DNA from 3 places in the Tepidimonas fonticaldi genome. Region 3 is predicted to be linked to each of the others. Evidence: predicted binding sites of a transcription regulator. Region 3 holds the regulator's gene; each other region holds the start of a gene.

Region 1 (4,807 bases), on a different contig from region 3:
TGGCGCCCACCCCGCCGGCAACGACCAGGCGGTTCAAGCCCGTGGCCTTCAGCGCCGCACGCGCCTTGTGCACCAGCACATCCACGATGGCCGCCTCGGTCGCCGCAGCCAGGTCCGCCTTGCGCGCCTCGAGCGCCGGGCCCAGCTTGCGCGCCTGGGTCAGCACCGCCGTCTTGAGCCCGGCGAACGAAAAATCCAGATCGCCGCTGTGCAGCAGCGGCCGGGGCAGCGCAAAGGCGGCGGGGTCGCCCTGCTCGGCGAGGCGCGACAAGGCCGGGCCGCCCGGGTAGCCCAGCCCCAGCACCTTGGCCGATTTGTCGAACGCCTCCCCGGCGGCGTCGTCGATGGTCTCGCCCAGCAGGTGGTAGCGCCCCACGCCGTCCACGCGCATCAGCTGCGTGTGCCCGCCCGACACCAGCAAGGCGACGAAGGGAAAGGCCGGTGGATCGGCACTCAGAAAGGGCGACAGCAGATGCCCTTCCAAATGGTGCACACCGACCGCGGGCACGCCCAACGCGGCCGCCAAGGCGCAAGCCACACCCGCCCCCACCAGCAGCGCACCAGCCAGCCCCGGGCCACGGGTGTAGGCGACGGCATCGATGGCGTGCAGCGCCACCCCGGCCTGGGCCATCGCGGCCTCGGTCAGCGGCAGCACGCGGCGAATGTGGTCGCGGCTGGCGAGTTCCGGCACCACACCGCCGTAGTCGCGGTGCATGGCCACCTGGCTGTGCAGCGCCGCGCCCCGCAGCCGCGGCACGCCCTGCGGTGCCGCCTCCACGAGCGCGACACCGGTCTCGTCGCACGACGATTCGATACCCAAGATCAGCATGACGGCGAGTGTAAGGGGCCGCGCACACGGGCATCGAACTTGCTTAGCACCCGACCATGGATCGAACGCTGCATTGGCTGCGTGCCGCCCGCCACGCCCTGGTGGCCGAGCTGCGCCAACTGGTGCACACCAGCCAGCTGCTGCGGGCCACGACGGCGCTGGTGCACCAGCTGCAACGCGAGCGAGGTCTGTCCAACCTCTACCTCGGCAACGCGGCGGCGGGCTGGCACGACGCGCTGCAACGCCAGCTCGAGGCCACCGACCAGGCATGCGCAGCCTTTCTGGCCGAACTGGACAGCCTGGAACCAGGCTCGGGCGCCGCCGGCCTGCAGCGCGCGCGCCTGCTGACCGACCTGGCCCGCGTGCACCAGGGTCTGCAGGCGCTGCCCTGGCTGCGCCGGCGCGTGCGCGAGCACGGCTGCAGCCCGCGCTGGGCCACGCAGGCCTACGTGCGGCTGATCCAGACCCTGCTGTCGATGGTGTTCGAGGCGGCCGACGCCGCGCAGGACCCCGACATCTCGCGCTGTCTGGTGGCGCTGTACCACCTGGTGCAGGGCAAGGAGCTGGCCGGACAGGAGCGGGCCTGCGGGGCGGCGGCGTTCGCGCGCGGAGCCATCGAAGCCGACGAGCAGCAGCTGTTGCTGCATCTGATCGAAGCGCAGCAACGCAGCCTGGAAGTGGCCGCCAGCCTGACCTCCCGCGAGCTGACCGAGGCGCTCGACGGACTGCCCCAACAGGCCGAACTGGTGCGCCTGGAGCGGCTGCGGCGACAGTTGACCAGCGCCCTGCCGGGAGCCCCGCTCGACCGCAGCAGCAGTGCCGCATGGTTTGCGGCCTGCACGGCGCGCCTGGACGCGCTGCACGAATTGGAAGAGCGCCTGGTCGGCGAACTGCGCGCGCTGTGCGAGCACAAATGCGAGCTGGCGCAACGGGCCTGCGACGAGCTGTCCGTGGCGCAGCTGAACACGCGGGCCGACGATGCCGCGGAAGCGGCCTTTTTCGAGGCCGACGACGCCGCCGGCGCGGGACTGGCACTGCCGCCGCTGCCGGCCTGGCCACACACCGGCAGCGGCTGCGTGCTCGACGTCATCGAGACGCAGGCGCGCCAGCTGCAGCAGGTCACCGCCGAGCTGGAAAAGGTACGCCACAACCTGCAGGAGCGGCGCCTGATCGAACGCGCCAAGGGCTTGCTGATGGCGCACCAGGGGCTGACGGAAGCCGAGGCGCACCACCGCCTGCGCCAGATGGCGATGAACCAGGGGCGTCGGCTGGCGGAGGTGGCGCAGGCCGTGCTGTCGGCCGCCGAGCTGCTGCCGGCGCAGCGCTCGCGGGCTTGAGAGTCCCAAAGTCGCGCAGCGATGCGCCAGCGCGGCGCAGCGGATGCACCGCCGCAGTGCGGATGGACGCCCGCGATCCGACCCCTTCGCGCCGATGGGGGGCGGTGCACCCTGCACCGCGCCGCAACACGCGCGGTCCATGCAACTGGCACGGATCATGCTTCACATTGGTCAAGCGCTGGTCACCAATGGCGGTCGACCAGTCGGCGGCGGACAACGGCGTCCTTTCACGCTCGGCCCCACAGGGCCGCGATGGAAGGGCGCCTTTTGTTTTTCCCCGTTTTTCTGGCCTTGCAAGAGGAGTTGGCACCATGACCCTGCCCCCCGTTCACGACGATTCCGCGCGGACCGCGGCGCAACCCGCCCGGGCCGAACCCACCGCGGCGCCCCGCCCCGACCGCCGCCGGCTGCTGCGCCAAGCCGCCGCAGCCGGCACGGCTGCCCTGTTCGGCACGCTTGGCCACCATGGCGTCTGGGCCGCCGGCTCCGATGCGCCAGAGAAGAAGGAAGTCAAGATCGGCTTCATCCCCCTGACCGACTGCGCCAGCGTCGTCATGGCCTCGGTGCTGGGCTTCGACCAGAAGTACGGCATCAAGATCGTGCCCTCGAAGGAAGCGTCCTGGGCCGGAGTGCGCGACAAGCTCGTCAACGGCGAGCTGGACATGGCGCACGTGCTCTACGGGTTGCTCTACGGCGTGCACCTGGGCATCGGCGGGCCCAAAAAGGCCATGGCGGTGCTGATGACGCTCAACCACAACGGCCAGGGCATCACGCTGTCGAAGGCGCTGGCCGACAAGGGCGCCAGCGATCTGAGCAGCCTGGCGCGGCTGATTAAGAGCGACAAGCGCGACTACACCTTCGCGCAGACCTTTCCGACCGGCACGCACGCGATGTGGCTGTACTACTGGCTGGCCAGCGGCGGCATCCATCCGCTCAAGGACGTCAAGGTCATCACGGTGCCGCCGCCGCAGATGGTGGCCAACATGCGGGTGGGCAACATGGACGGCTACTGCGTCGGCGAGCCATGGAACCACCGTGCAATCATGGATGGCATCGGCATTTCCGCCGCCACCACGCAGGATATCTGGAAGGACCACCCGGAAAAAGTGCTGGGCACCACCGCCGACTTCGTGCGGCAGTACCCCAACACCTGCCGCGCCGTGATCATGGCGGTGCTGGAGGCCGGCCGCTGGATCGACAGCGGTCTGCAGAACAAGCTGAAGATGGCCGAGACGATCGCCGACAAGGCTTACGTCAACACGAGCGTGGACGTCATCAACCAGCGCATCCTGGGCCGCTATCAGAACGGCCTGGGCAAGACCTGGGACGACCCCAACCACATGAAGTTCTTCAACGACGGGGCGGTCAACTACCCGTACCTGTCCGACGGCATGTGGTTCCTGACCCAGCACAAACGCTGGGGCCTGCTGAAGGAGCACCCGAACTACCTGCAGGTCGCGCGCGACATCAACCAGACCGAGCTGTACCGGCAGGCGGCCAGCCAGCTCAAGGTCAACGTGCCCAAGAGCGAGCTGCGCTCGAGCAAGCTCATCGACGGCGTGGTGTGGGACGGCAAAGACCCGGCGCGCTACGCCGATGCCTTTGCCGTCAAGGCCTGACGGCCGGGAGACGAGATCATGGTCGCTGCCGTATTTCACTTGCCTGCGCTGGAGGAGACGCCCCCAGCCGACCAGCCTGCCGCGGTGCCCGCCAGCCCGCGGCCGAAGGCCGAACAGCCTAGCGCCCCCCAGGTGAGCCCCCCGCCGAGCGCGCGCCGCCCCTGGCCGGCGGCGCTGACGCGCGCGCTGGCCGGGGCCTGCGGCCTGGCGCTGCTGGTGGGTATCTGGGGCCTGCTGACCCGCGAGGGCGGCACGTTTCCCACACCGCGTGCCACCTTCGATGCCGCCGCGGCCCTGTTTGCCGATCCGTTTTACCGCAACGGCCCCAACGACCAGGGCATAGGCTGGAACGTGCTCAACAGCCTGCAGCGCGTCGGCCTGGGCTTCGGGCTGGCGGCGCTGGTGGGCATCCCGTTGGGCTTTGCACTGGGCAGCTCGCGTTGGCTGGCGGCGATGTTCGCGCCGCTGATCGCGCTGCTGCGCCCGGTCAGTCCGCTGGCGTGGCTGCCGATCGGGCTGCTGGTGTTCAAGAGCGCCAACCCGGCGGCCATCTGGACCATCTTCATCTGCTCGATCTGGCCGATGATCATCAACACCGCCGTGGGCGTGCAGCGCATTCCGCAGGACTATCTCAACGTGGCGCGCGTGCTGGATTTGCCGGGCTGGACGGTGCTGACGCGCATCCTGCTGCCGGCCACGCTGCCCTACGTGCTGACCGGCGTGCGCCTGAGCGTGGGTACGGCCTGGCTGGTCATCGTCGCCGCGGAGATGCTCACCGGCGGCGTGGGCATCGGCTTCTGGGTGTGGGACGAGTGGAACAACCTCAACGTCCAGCACATCCTGGTGGCGATTTTCGTCATCGGCTTCGTCGGCCTGGCGCTGGAGGCGCTGCTGGTGCGCCTGGCCTCGGCCTTCACATACGACGAGGTGCGCTCATGAGCCCGCAAGACGCCAAGTACATCGAGATCCAGGGGGTCGGCCAGGTGTTTCGCACCCCGCGCGGGCCGTTCGTGGCGCTGCGC
Region 2 (4,807 bases), on a different contig from region 3:
CAAGGTCGCCGGCGGCGCGTGCGGAAACACCGCAAACAGCGCCGGCACCAGAATCAGCCCGCCGCCGCCCACGATGGAATCCACAAAGCCAGCCAGCAGCGAGGCGCTCGTCAAGATCAGCCATTCCATCCCCCCGATTGTCGCCTGCGCCCCCGCCGCCCCCTGTCGCACACACCATCGCGCGCACAAAAAAGGCCCGGGTGCCTGTGGCAGCCCGGGCCCAACCCCCAGAGACGATGGGTGTCTGGCGAGACGATATCGATCAGCGGTTGTAGGCCGACTCGCCGTGGCTGGTGATGTCCAGACCCTCGCGCTCTTCCTCTTCGGTGACGCGCAGGCCCAGGATCATGTCCACGATCTTGTAGGCGATCACGGCCACGACCGACGACCACACCATCGTGATGATCACGCCTTCGGCCTGCACCCAGAGCTGGTGCGCGATGCTGAAGTCCTCGGCCCCGGTGCCGCCCAGGCCCGGCGCGGCAAACACGCCGGTCAGCAACGCGCCGACGATACCGCCCACCCCGTGCACGCCGAACACGTCCAGCGAATCGTCCGCGCCCAGCATCTTCTTGAGGCCCGTCACGCCCCACAGGCACAGGAAGCCCGCGGCCAGACCGATCACGATGGCACCCATCGGGCCCACCGAGCCGCACGCCGGCGTGATCGCCACCAGGCCCGCCACCGCGCCGGAGGCCGCGCCCAGCATCGAGGCCTTGCCCTTCAGCAGCGCCTCTCCGATCGCCCAGGCCAACACCGCCGCGGCCGTGGCCACCAGCGTGTTCAGGAAGGCCAGCGCCGCACCGGCGGACGACTCCAGGTTGGAGCCGGCGTTGAAGCCGAACCAGCCCACCCACAGCAGCGAGGCGCCCACCATCGTCAGCGTCAGGCTGTGCGGCGGCATGGCCTCACGGCCGTAGCCGATGCGCTTGCCCAGCATGTAGGCGCCCACCAGGCCCGCCATGGCGGCGTTGATGTGCACCACCGTGCCACCGGCGAAGTCCAGCGCGCCCTTGCCGAGCAGGTAGCCGCCCGGGCCCCAGACCATGTGCGCGATCGGCAGGTAGCTGAACGTGAACCAGATGGCGCTGAACAGCAGCACCGCGCCAAACTTGATGCGCTCGGCAAACGAGCCCACGATCAGCGCGCAGGTGATGCCCGCGAACGTGGCCTGGAACGCGACGAAGATCAGCTCGGGGATCTTGACGTTCTCGGTGAAGGTGTCGGCCAGCGACGCCGTCGTCACCCCTTTGAGGAACACCTTGTCCAAGCTGCCGATGATGGCCCCCTCGCCGCCAAAGGCCAGGCTGTAGCCGTACAGCGCCCACAACACGGTGATCAGCGAGAACACCATCAGCACTTGCATCAGCACCGACAGCATGTTCTTGCTGCGCACCAAGCCGCCGTAAAAAAGCGCCAGGCCCGGAATCACCATCATGATGACCAGCAAGGTCGAGGTCATCATCCAGGCCACGTCGCCCTTGTCCACCGTCGGCGCGGCGGGGGCCGCGGGCGCCGCCTCGGCCGCGGCGGGGGCCGCTTCCGCAGCCGCCGGTGCGGCGGCCGCGCCATCGGCCGGCGCGGCCTGGGTGGCCACCGGCGCATCTTTGGGCGCCTCGGCCGTTTGGGCCAGCGCAGCGCCGCCCCACATCAGTCCGAGGCCTAGACACAGGCTCATCAGCAGTTTTTTCATGGGAATCCCCTTGAGGCTTTGGGAACGTGAGGGTTCGGTGGAATCAGAGGGCGTCGGCGCCGGTCTCGCCGGTGCGGATGCGGATGACCTGCTCGATCGGGAAGACGAAAATCTTGCCGTCGCCGATCTTGCCGGTGCGGGCGGCCCCTTCGATGGCCTCCACCACCCGATCGACGAGGGTGTCGGCCACGGCCGCCTCGACCTTGACCTTGGGCAGAAAGTCGACCACGTACTCCGCGCCGCGGTACAGCTCGGTGTGGCCCTTTTGGCGACCGAAGCCCTTGACCTCGGTGACGGTGATGCCCTGCACGCCGATGGCCGAGAGCGCCTCGCGCACCTCGTCCAGCTTGAAGGGCTTGATGATGGCGGTGACCAGTTTCATGGCAGTCCTTTCCTTGGGGTTGCTCGCCTTGCTGCTTGGCTCCGCAACCCGTCAAGCACAAGCCGTGCCAACCACCGAACGCCCGCCGGTCACCGGTGCCGTGGCATCATGTCGATGAGCAGCGATCGAACGGACAGGGAGGACGACCGACCATGGGTTTGTGCGTGGTGCGCAGCCGCACCCTCGTGGGGCTTGCGGCGCAGCCGGTGCATGTCGAGGTGCATCTGGCCAATGGCCTGCCCAGCTTCACCCTCGTGGGGCTGGCCGACACCGAGGTCAAAGAGGCGCGCGAGCGCGTACGCTCCGCCATCCAGAACAGCGGGCTGGAGTGGCCCTCCTCCCGGCGCATCACGGTCAACCTGGCGCCGGCCGATCTGCCCAAGGAGTCCGGCCGCCTCGATCTGCCCATCGCCCTGGGCATCCTCGCGGCCAGCGGCCAGCTCGATCCGCAAGCGCTGGCCCACCACGAATTCGCGGGGGAGCTGTCCCTCAGCGGCGCCTTGCGCCCCGTCCGCGGCGCGCTGCCCATGGCACTGGCGCTGCGCACCGAGATGGCCCGTGGCGCCCCGGAGGCCGCGCTGGTCCTGCCCGCGGCGAGTGCGGAGGAGGCCGCGCTCGTCCCCGGGGTGACCGTCTACCGGGTGGAGCATCTGCTCGACGTGGTGCGGCGCTACCCGGCGGCCGGCACCCCCGCGGTGGACGGCACCGGGTTGGGGTGGCAGCGGGCCGCCCGATGCACCACATCAGTGCATGACGACGCCCCAGTCCCGGATCTCGCGGACATCAAGGGCCAGGCGGCGGCCCGCCGCGCGCTGGAGATTGCCGCCGCCGGTGGCCACAGCCTGTTGCTGTCCGGCCCGCCGGGGACCGGCAAGTCCATGCTGGCGCACCGGCTGGCGGGTCTGCTGCCGCCGCTGAGCGACGACGAGGCGCTGGAGACCGCCGCGATCGCCTCGCTGGTGGGGCGGTTTCGGCCCGAGGCCTGGCGCCGTCGCCCGATGGCTGCCCCGCACCACAGCGCCAGCGCCGCGGCGCTGGTCGGCGGCGGCTCGCCGCCGCGGCCCGGCGAAATATCGCTCGCCCACCACGGCGTGCTGTTTCTGGACGAACTGCCGGAGTTTGCGCGCGGTGCGCTCGAAGCCCTGCGCGAGCCGCTGGAAACCGGCACGGTGCGGCTGTCGCGCGCCGCGCGGCAGGTCGAATACCCGGCGCGCTTTCAGCTCGTGGCCGCCATGAACCCCTGCCCCTGCGGCTACCTGGGGTCCACCACCCGCGCCTGCCGCTGCACGCCGGATCAGATTCAGCGCTACCGCAACCGGCTCAGCGGCCCGCTGCTCGACCGCCTCGACCTGCAGGTCGAGGTCCCGGCGCTGCCCGCCGACGTGCTGCTGTCCGCGCCCCCGGGCGAGCCGTCGGCCACCGTGCGCGAGCGGGTGCGCGCCGCCCGCGACCGGGCCCAGGCGCGCCAGGGCCACCCCAACCACGCCCTGCAGGGCGATGCGCTGCTGCGCCACGCCGCAGCCGACGAGGCCGCCCGCCGGCTGCTGCAACAGGCGGCCGCCCGGCTGGGCTGGTCCGGCCGGGCCACGCACCGCGCGCTGCGCGTGGCGCGCACCATCGCAGATTTGGCCGGCTGCCCGCAGGTGGAGCCCGCCCATGTGGCCGAAGCGCTGCAGTACCGTCCTGCCGCGGCGGGAATGCCGCCATAATCGCTCGCACCGCCTCGACCACGCTGCCGCCCCATGCTTGCCGCCGCCTCGGCCGACCCCGCCCCCCAACCGACTGCCGCCGACGGCAAGCCCCTGCCTCCGCTGCGCTGGCCCACGCCACCCTACATCGGCTACGGCGGCGCCGACGCGGCCGGCCAACCCCAGGCCTGCGAGGTGGAGGGCGTCAACGGCCAGACCCGCCCCTGCCTGTTGATCGCGCTGGAGCCCGAGCGCCGCGTCGCGCACATCCAGGTACCGCCGTCGCGCACGGTGATGCCGCTGCGCTTCGATATGTTCCGCCGCCTGACGCTGACCGAGCCGCTGGCGCCGGTGGAGCTGACCGATACCCAGCCGCCGGACAGCACCTTCGAGGCCCTGGTGCGCTACCGGCCCCGCCTGCCCTACCGCCTCACGCTCGCGGACGGCTCCACGCGCGAGGGGGTCACCATCGGGCAGGTGGAATCGGACGCCGGGGTCTTTCTGTTCGAGCCCATCGACGACGACGACCGCGTGCGGCGGACCTTTCTGCCGCGCGAGGCCTACCGCGAGCTGCACGTCGGCGAGGCCATCGGCCGCGTGCTGGTGGAGCAGCAGGCCCTCACCCCAGAGCAGGTGGAAATCGCCGCCCGCGAACAGGAGGCCATGCGCCAGCGCAAGCTGGGCGACTATCTGGTGATCAAGGAGGTCGTCAAGCCCGAGCAGCTCCTCATGGCGCTGGAGGAGCAGCACCGCATGCCGCTGGTGCGCATCGGCGAGGCGCTGACGGCGCTCGGCTTCATCAGCCCAGACCAACTGCAGGAGGCGCTGGAGAAGCAAAAAAAAGAGCGCAGCGTCCCCCTGGGCGAACTGCTGGTGCAAAGCGGCCAGCTCACGCGCGAGCAGCTGCGCATCGCGCTGGCGCGCAAGATGGGCTACCCGGTCGTCGATCTGAAGCAGTTTCCCATCGACGCCGACGCGCTGCGCCGGGTGCCCCTGGCCACCGCACGCAAGCTGCGCATCGTGCCGCTGCTGTGGCGCGCCGGC
Region 3 (4,807 bases):
GCCGCGCGAACGGCTCAGGACGAAATTTACCACAAGCTGACAGCGAATCCAACACAAAGTCGTAAAAAAGCCACTCGAAAGCCGACGAGCGGACTAGCTATCACTGTTGCCATTTCTGGACTGGAGCTCGAAGCGCAGCAGCCGGCATTCGATGGGGCCGTTGAAGAGCGGCACGCGCCGGCTGGCCTGCAGCCGCAGGCGGCGGGGCAGGTCCCGGTCGGGGGTCAGCACCCAGGCGGTCCAGCCGCCAAAATGCGTTTTCCAATGGGCGGCCAGCCGCTCGTAGAACACGTCGGCACCCAGCCCGCCCGCGACTCCCGCGGCTTCGATGCGTTCGCCATACGGCGGGTTGAGCAGCAGCACCCCGGGGCGGGCCGTGGGCGGCAGGCGCTGCAGGGCGTCGCCCCCGCGGAACTCCACCGCCGCCCCGACGCCGGCGCGCTCGGCGTTGCGCCGCGCAAAATCGACCATGCGAAACGCCACATCGCTGCCGTAGGCCAGCGGCGGATGACCGGCGGGCCAGGGGCGTTCGTGCGCGCGCGCCTGCTCGCGCAGCGCCGCCCAGCGGGCGGCATCGTGGGGCAGCAGCCGCTCGAACGCAAAGCGCCGTTGCCGCCCCGGGGCCTGCCGCAGCGCGATCTGCGCAGCCTCGATGACCAGCGTGCCGCTGCCGCAGCAGGGGTCGAACAGCGGCACCGGCTCGCCGTTGGCGTCGGCGCCAGTCCAGCCGGTGGCGGCGATCATGGCGGCGGCCAGCGTTTCCTTGAGGGGGGCGTCGCCTTTGTCGGTGCGCCAGCCGCGTTTGAACAGCGGCTCGCCGCTGGTGTCCAGCGACAGGGTCAGCCGATCGGTGGTCAGGTGGGCGTACAGACGCACATCCGGGTGCGCGGTGTCCACGCTGGGCCGCGCACCGCAGCGCGCGCGCAGCCGGTCGCAGACGGCGTCCTTGACGCGCAAGGCGGCGAAGTTGAGGCTGCGCAGCGGGCTGCGCTGGGCGGTCACCTCGACTTTGATGGTGCGCGCGGGGGTGAACCACGCCTCCCACGGCACGTCGGAAGCGGCGGCGTACAGGTCGTCCTCGTGGCGGTAGGGGCCCTCCCACAGGCGCACCAGCACGCGCTGGGCGATGCGGCTGTGCAGGTTGAGGCGCAGCACCGTCTCCCAGTCGCCGCGCAGGCCGACACCCGTGCGGCCCACGTGCAGGGCGTCGGTGGCCTGGCCGGTCAAGCGGGCGACTTCGTCGGCCAAAAACGGGGCGCTGCCGCCGGCGCAGGGCAGAAACAGATCGAATACGGGCATGGGGTTACAGGGTTTTGCGCAGGCTGGCGGTGGGGATGCGCAGGGCCTCGCGGTATTTGGCCACGGTGCGCCGCGCGCATTCGATGCCCTGTTCCTTGAGCAAATCCGCGAGCTGGCTGTCGCTCAGCGGCTTGCGCGGATCCTCGGCGGCGATCATTTGCTTGATGAGGGCGCGCACGGCCGTGCTGGAAGCGTTGCCGCCGGCGTCCGTGCCCAGGCTGGAGCCGAAAAAATACTTCAGCTCGAAGGTGCCAAACGGGGTGGCCATGTATTTGGCCGTGGTGACGCGGCTGATGGTGGACTCGTGCAGGCCGAGTTCGTCGGCAATGTCGCGCAGCACCAGCGGCCGCATGCCCACTTCGCCGTGCAGGAAGAAGCTGCGCTGCCGCTCGACGATGGCGCGTGCCACGCGCAAGATGGTGTCGAAGCGCTGCTGCAGGTTTTTGATGAACCAGCGGGCCTCCTGCAGCCGCTGTTGCAGGTCGCCGCCGCGCAGGCCCCGCAAGGCCTGCGCATACAGGTCCGACACGCGCAGCCGTGGCAGCACGGCGGGGTTGAGCTGCACGTCGAACTGCGCCCCCTGCACGGTGACGATGACGTCGGGCACGATGATTTGTCGCTCCGCGTCGGCGAAGCGCCGGCCGGGCTTGGGCTCCAGGCGGGTCAGCAGCGCCAATCCCGCGCGCAGGGCCGCGTCGTCCAAGCCCGTCGCCTGGGCCAGCCGACGCATGTCGCGCCGGGCGATCCATTCGATGGGCTGCTCGCACAGGGCCAGCGCGGCGCGCGCCTCGGGCGTGTTGGGCTGCTCCAGGATCTGCAGGCGCAGGCATTCGGCCAGATGGCGCGCGCCCACGCCTGCGGGTTCCATCGCCTGCAACCAGCCGAGCGCGCGCCGCAGCAGCGAGGCGAGCTCGTCCCGGCGCTCCTCGCCCCCCGAATCCCCGGCGGCCCGGACCTGCTGCCACAGGGCGTCCGTGAGGTCCTCCAGGGGCTCGGTCAGGTAGCCGTCGTCGTCCAGCGACTCGATCAGGAAGTACAGCGCCGCGCGCTCGTCGTCGTCCAGGTGCAGCGCGAGCGCCTGGCGGTGCAGGTGATCCTGCAGACGCTCGGCGCAGCGCGCCAGCTCGGCCGCCGGGCCGCGCTCGTCGTCTTCTTGGCGGCCGTCGCGGTCGATGCCAGGCCCCTCCCAAGACCAGTCGGCGGCGGCCTCGCCACCATCACCGGACTCCTCCGTGCTCCACCCGCCGGCGTCTTCGTCCAGGCGGGCCGGCCAGTCCGTCGCGGCGTCGGGGGCCGTGCCGTCGATCAGGGTGACGGTGTCGGGCAGGCCGCCGTCCTCGGGCGCCGCGCGGGCATCGCCGGCGGCCGCCCCGCCGGGCTCGGGGGGGTCATCGGCCGCGTCGTCCTCGGCGCGTTCGAGGAAGGGGTTGTCGGCCAGCATCTGCTCGACCTCCTGTGCCATCTCCAGCGTGGAGAGCTGGAGCAGCCGGATCGACTGTTGCAGCTGGGGCGTCAGGGTCAGGTGCTGCGAGACGCGCAGCGCGAGGCCGGGTTTCATGCGCGCTAGAGGCGGAAGTGCTCGCCCAGGTAGACCCGGCGCACCTCGGCGTTGTCCACGATCTCGGCGGGCGTGCCGCGGGCGAGGACCCGCCCTTCGCTGATGATGTACGCCTGGTCGCAGATGCCGAGCGTCTCGCGCACGTTGTGGTCGGTGATCAGCACCCCGATGCCGCGCGCCTTCAGAAAACCGATGATGCGCTGGATCTCGATGACCGCGATCGGGTCGATGCCTGCAAACGGCTCATCCAGCAAGATGAAGCGCGGTTGCGCGGCCAGGGCGCGCGCGATCTCGACGCGTCGCCGCTCACCGCCCGACAGCGCGGGGGCGGGCGCGCCGCGCAGATGATCGACGTGCAGTTCTTCCAGCAGGGCGTCCAGGCGCGCGCGCAGCACGGGCTCCGGCAGGGGGCGGCCTGCCTCGTCGTGTTGCAGCTCCAGCACGGCGCGGATGTTCTGTTCGACCGTCAGCTTGCGAAAGATCGACGCTTCCTGCGGCAGATAGCCCAAGCCCAGCCGCGCACGGCGGTGGATGGGCAGGTGCTCCACCCGCTGTTCGTCGATCCACAGCCGCCCTGCGTCGGCCCGCACCAGGCCGACGATCATGTAAAACGACGTCGTCTTGCCCGCTCCGTTGGGCCCCAGCAGCCCCACCACCTCGCCGCTGTGCACCTGCAGCGACACGTCATGCACGACGGTGCGGCGGCCGTAGCGCTTGTGCAGGCCCTCGGCACGCAGGCAGGTGGCGGGCGTCGCGGTCACGGGCGGCGCTCCAGGCGGTCGCTCGGGGTCAGGGTGGGGGCGGGGGTGTCCGGTGCGGGCTGGGTGGTCGCGGGGTCGGCGCCGCGCGGCGTCAGCAGCGCGCGCACCCGGCCGCCCGGGTTGTCGGGGGTGGACTGCCCGCGATCGCCGTCCACGGTGAAGGTGTCGTTGCGGTTGTCGTACACGATGACGGCGCCGCTGGTGCGGTCGTTCAGCACCGCGCCGCGGTAGCGGCGCAGCTCGGCACGGCCGCGGAAGGTCACGCGGTCGGCCTGCCCGTCGTATTCGATGCGCTCGGCCTCGCCTTCGATGTACTCGTCCAGCCCGTCGCGCTTTTGGCGGTAAAAGGCGCGCTGCGAGGCGTCGCCCAGCGCGATGCCGAACTGTTGCCCCTGATCGTTCTGGCGCACCTCGACCTGGTGGCCGCGGATGCGGATCGTGCCCTTGGTGATGACCACCCGGCCGGTAAAGACGCTGACCTGGCGGGCGTCGTCGTAGCGCAGCGCATCCGCCTCCACGTTCATGGGGGCGCTGCGGTCGGCGCGCTCGGCATGCACCGGCGCCCCCAGGCCGAGCAGGGCGGCGGCGATCAGGGTGGCGACAGGGGCAGCCCAGGGGCGCGGCGGTGGGGATGCGGCAGGCACGGAATTTGCTCCTTGCGGTGCACCGATTGTGCCACGACTGGCCCCGCCCCCCGCGGTGGCGGGCGGTTTACGCTTGGCGCACGCGCGCGATCAAGGCATCGGCCACGACCAGCGTGCGGGCCGCCTGACCCGGCACGATGAAGCGGCCCGCAATGCCCAGCGACGGGGTGGCCTCGACCTCGTAGGCGTCTTGCAACTGCAGGGCGCGCTTGACCTTGCCGCTCACGCCAAAGGACTGGTAGGTCTGTGTGAACGCCTGCCGGTCCAGCCCCTGTTTGGCGGCCCAGGCCGCCACGGCGTCGAGCGAGTTGAAGCGCTCGCGCTCCTCGTGGATGGCTTTGAAGGCCTTCTCGTGCAGATCGCCCAGGCGGCCCATGGCCTCGAGCGTGAAATACAGCCGCTGCATCGGCTCGAACGCGGCGTTGAAGCCGACCGGCACCCGGCGCACCACGATTTCCTTGGGCAGCTTGCGCATCCAGGCGGTCATCAGCGGCTCGAAGCGGAAGCAATGGATGCAGCTGTAGGCAAAGAACTCCAGCACCTCG

What was found. Region 3 encodes sigma-54, which starts transcription at its own class of promoters, with help from an activator protein. Its sites were predicted from a motif close to TGGCANGNAANCTGCTTT; they were not measured.
Positions count from the first base shown of each region.
Region 1: A9O67_RS08230 (CmpA/NrtA family ABC transporter substrate-binding protein) is a predicted target of sigma-54. The motif match lies at 2,313-2,330, and genes of this name have one in related genera.
Region 2: A9O67_RS12080 (P-II family nitrogen regulator) is a predicted target of sigma-54. The motif match lies at 2,128-2,145, and genes of this name have one in related genera.

Region 1 covers NZ_LZDH01000056.1:510,024-514,830, reverse strand. Annotated here, with positions in the region: gene tsaD (tRNA (adenosine(37)-N6)-threonylcarbamoyltransferase complex transferase subunit TsaD) at 1-829, opposite strand, end outside; gene A9O67_RS08235 (nitrate regulatory protein) at 886-2,166, shown strand; gene A9O67_RS08230 (CmpA/NrtA family ABC transporter substrate-binding protein) at 2,478-3,785, shown strand; gene ntrB (nitrate ABC transporter permease) at 3,804-4,724, shown strand; gene A9O67_RS08220 (ABC transporter ATP-binding protein) at 4,721-4,807, shown strand, end outside.
Region 2 covers NZ_LZDH01000065.1:384,478-389,284, forward strand. Annotated here, with positions in the region: gene A9O67_RS12070 (TSUP family transporter) at 1-129, opposite strand, end outside; gene A9O67_RS12075 (ammonium transporter) at 263-1,693, opposite strand; gene A9O67_RS12080 (P-II family nitrogen regulator) at 1,737-2,075, opposite strand; gene A9O67_RS12085 (YifB family Mg chelatase-like AAA ATPase) at 2,228-3,784, shown strand; gene A9O67_RS12090 (GspE/PulE family protein) at 3,818-4,807, shown strand, end outside.
Region 3 covers NZ_LZDH01000045.1:246,262-251,068, forward strand. Annotated here, with positions in the region: gene A9O67_RS05310 (THUMP domain-containing class I SAM-dependent RNA methyltransferase) at 94-1,299, opposite strand; gene rpoN (RNA polymerase factor sigma-54) at 1,304-2,857, opposite strand; gene lptB (LPS export ABC transporter ATP-binding protein) at 2,863-3,618, opposite strand; gene lptA (lipopolysaccharide transport periplasmic protein LptA) at 3,615-4,262, opposite strand; gene A9O67_RS05330 (thiol:disulfide interchange protein DsbA/DsbL) at 4,330-4,807, opposite strand, start outside.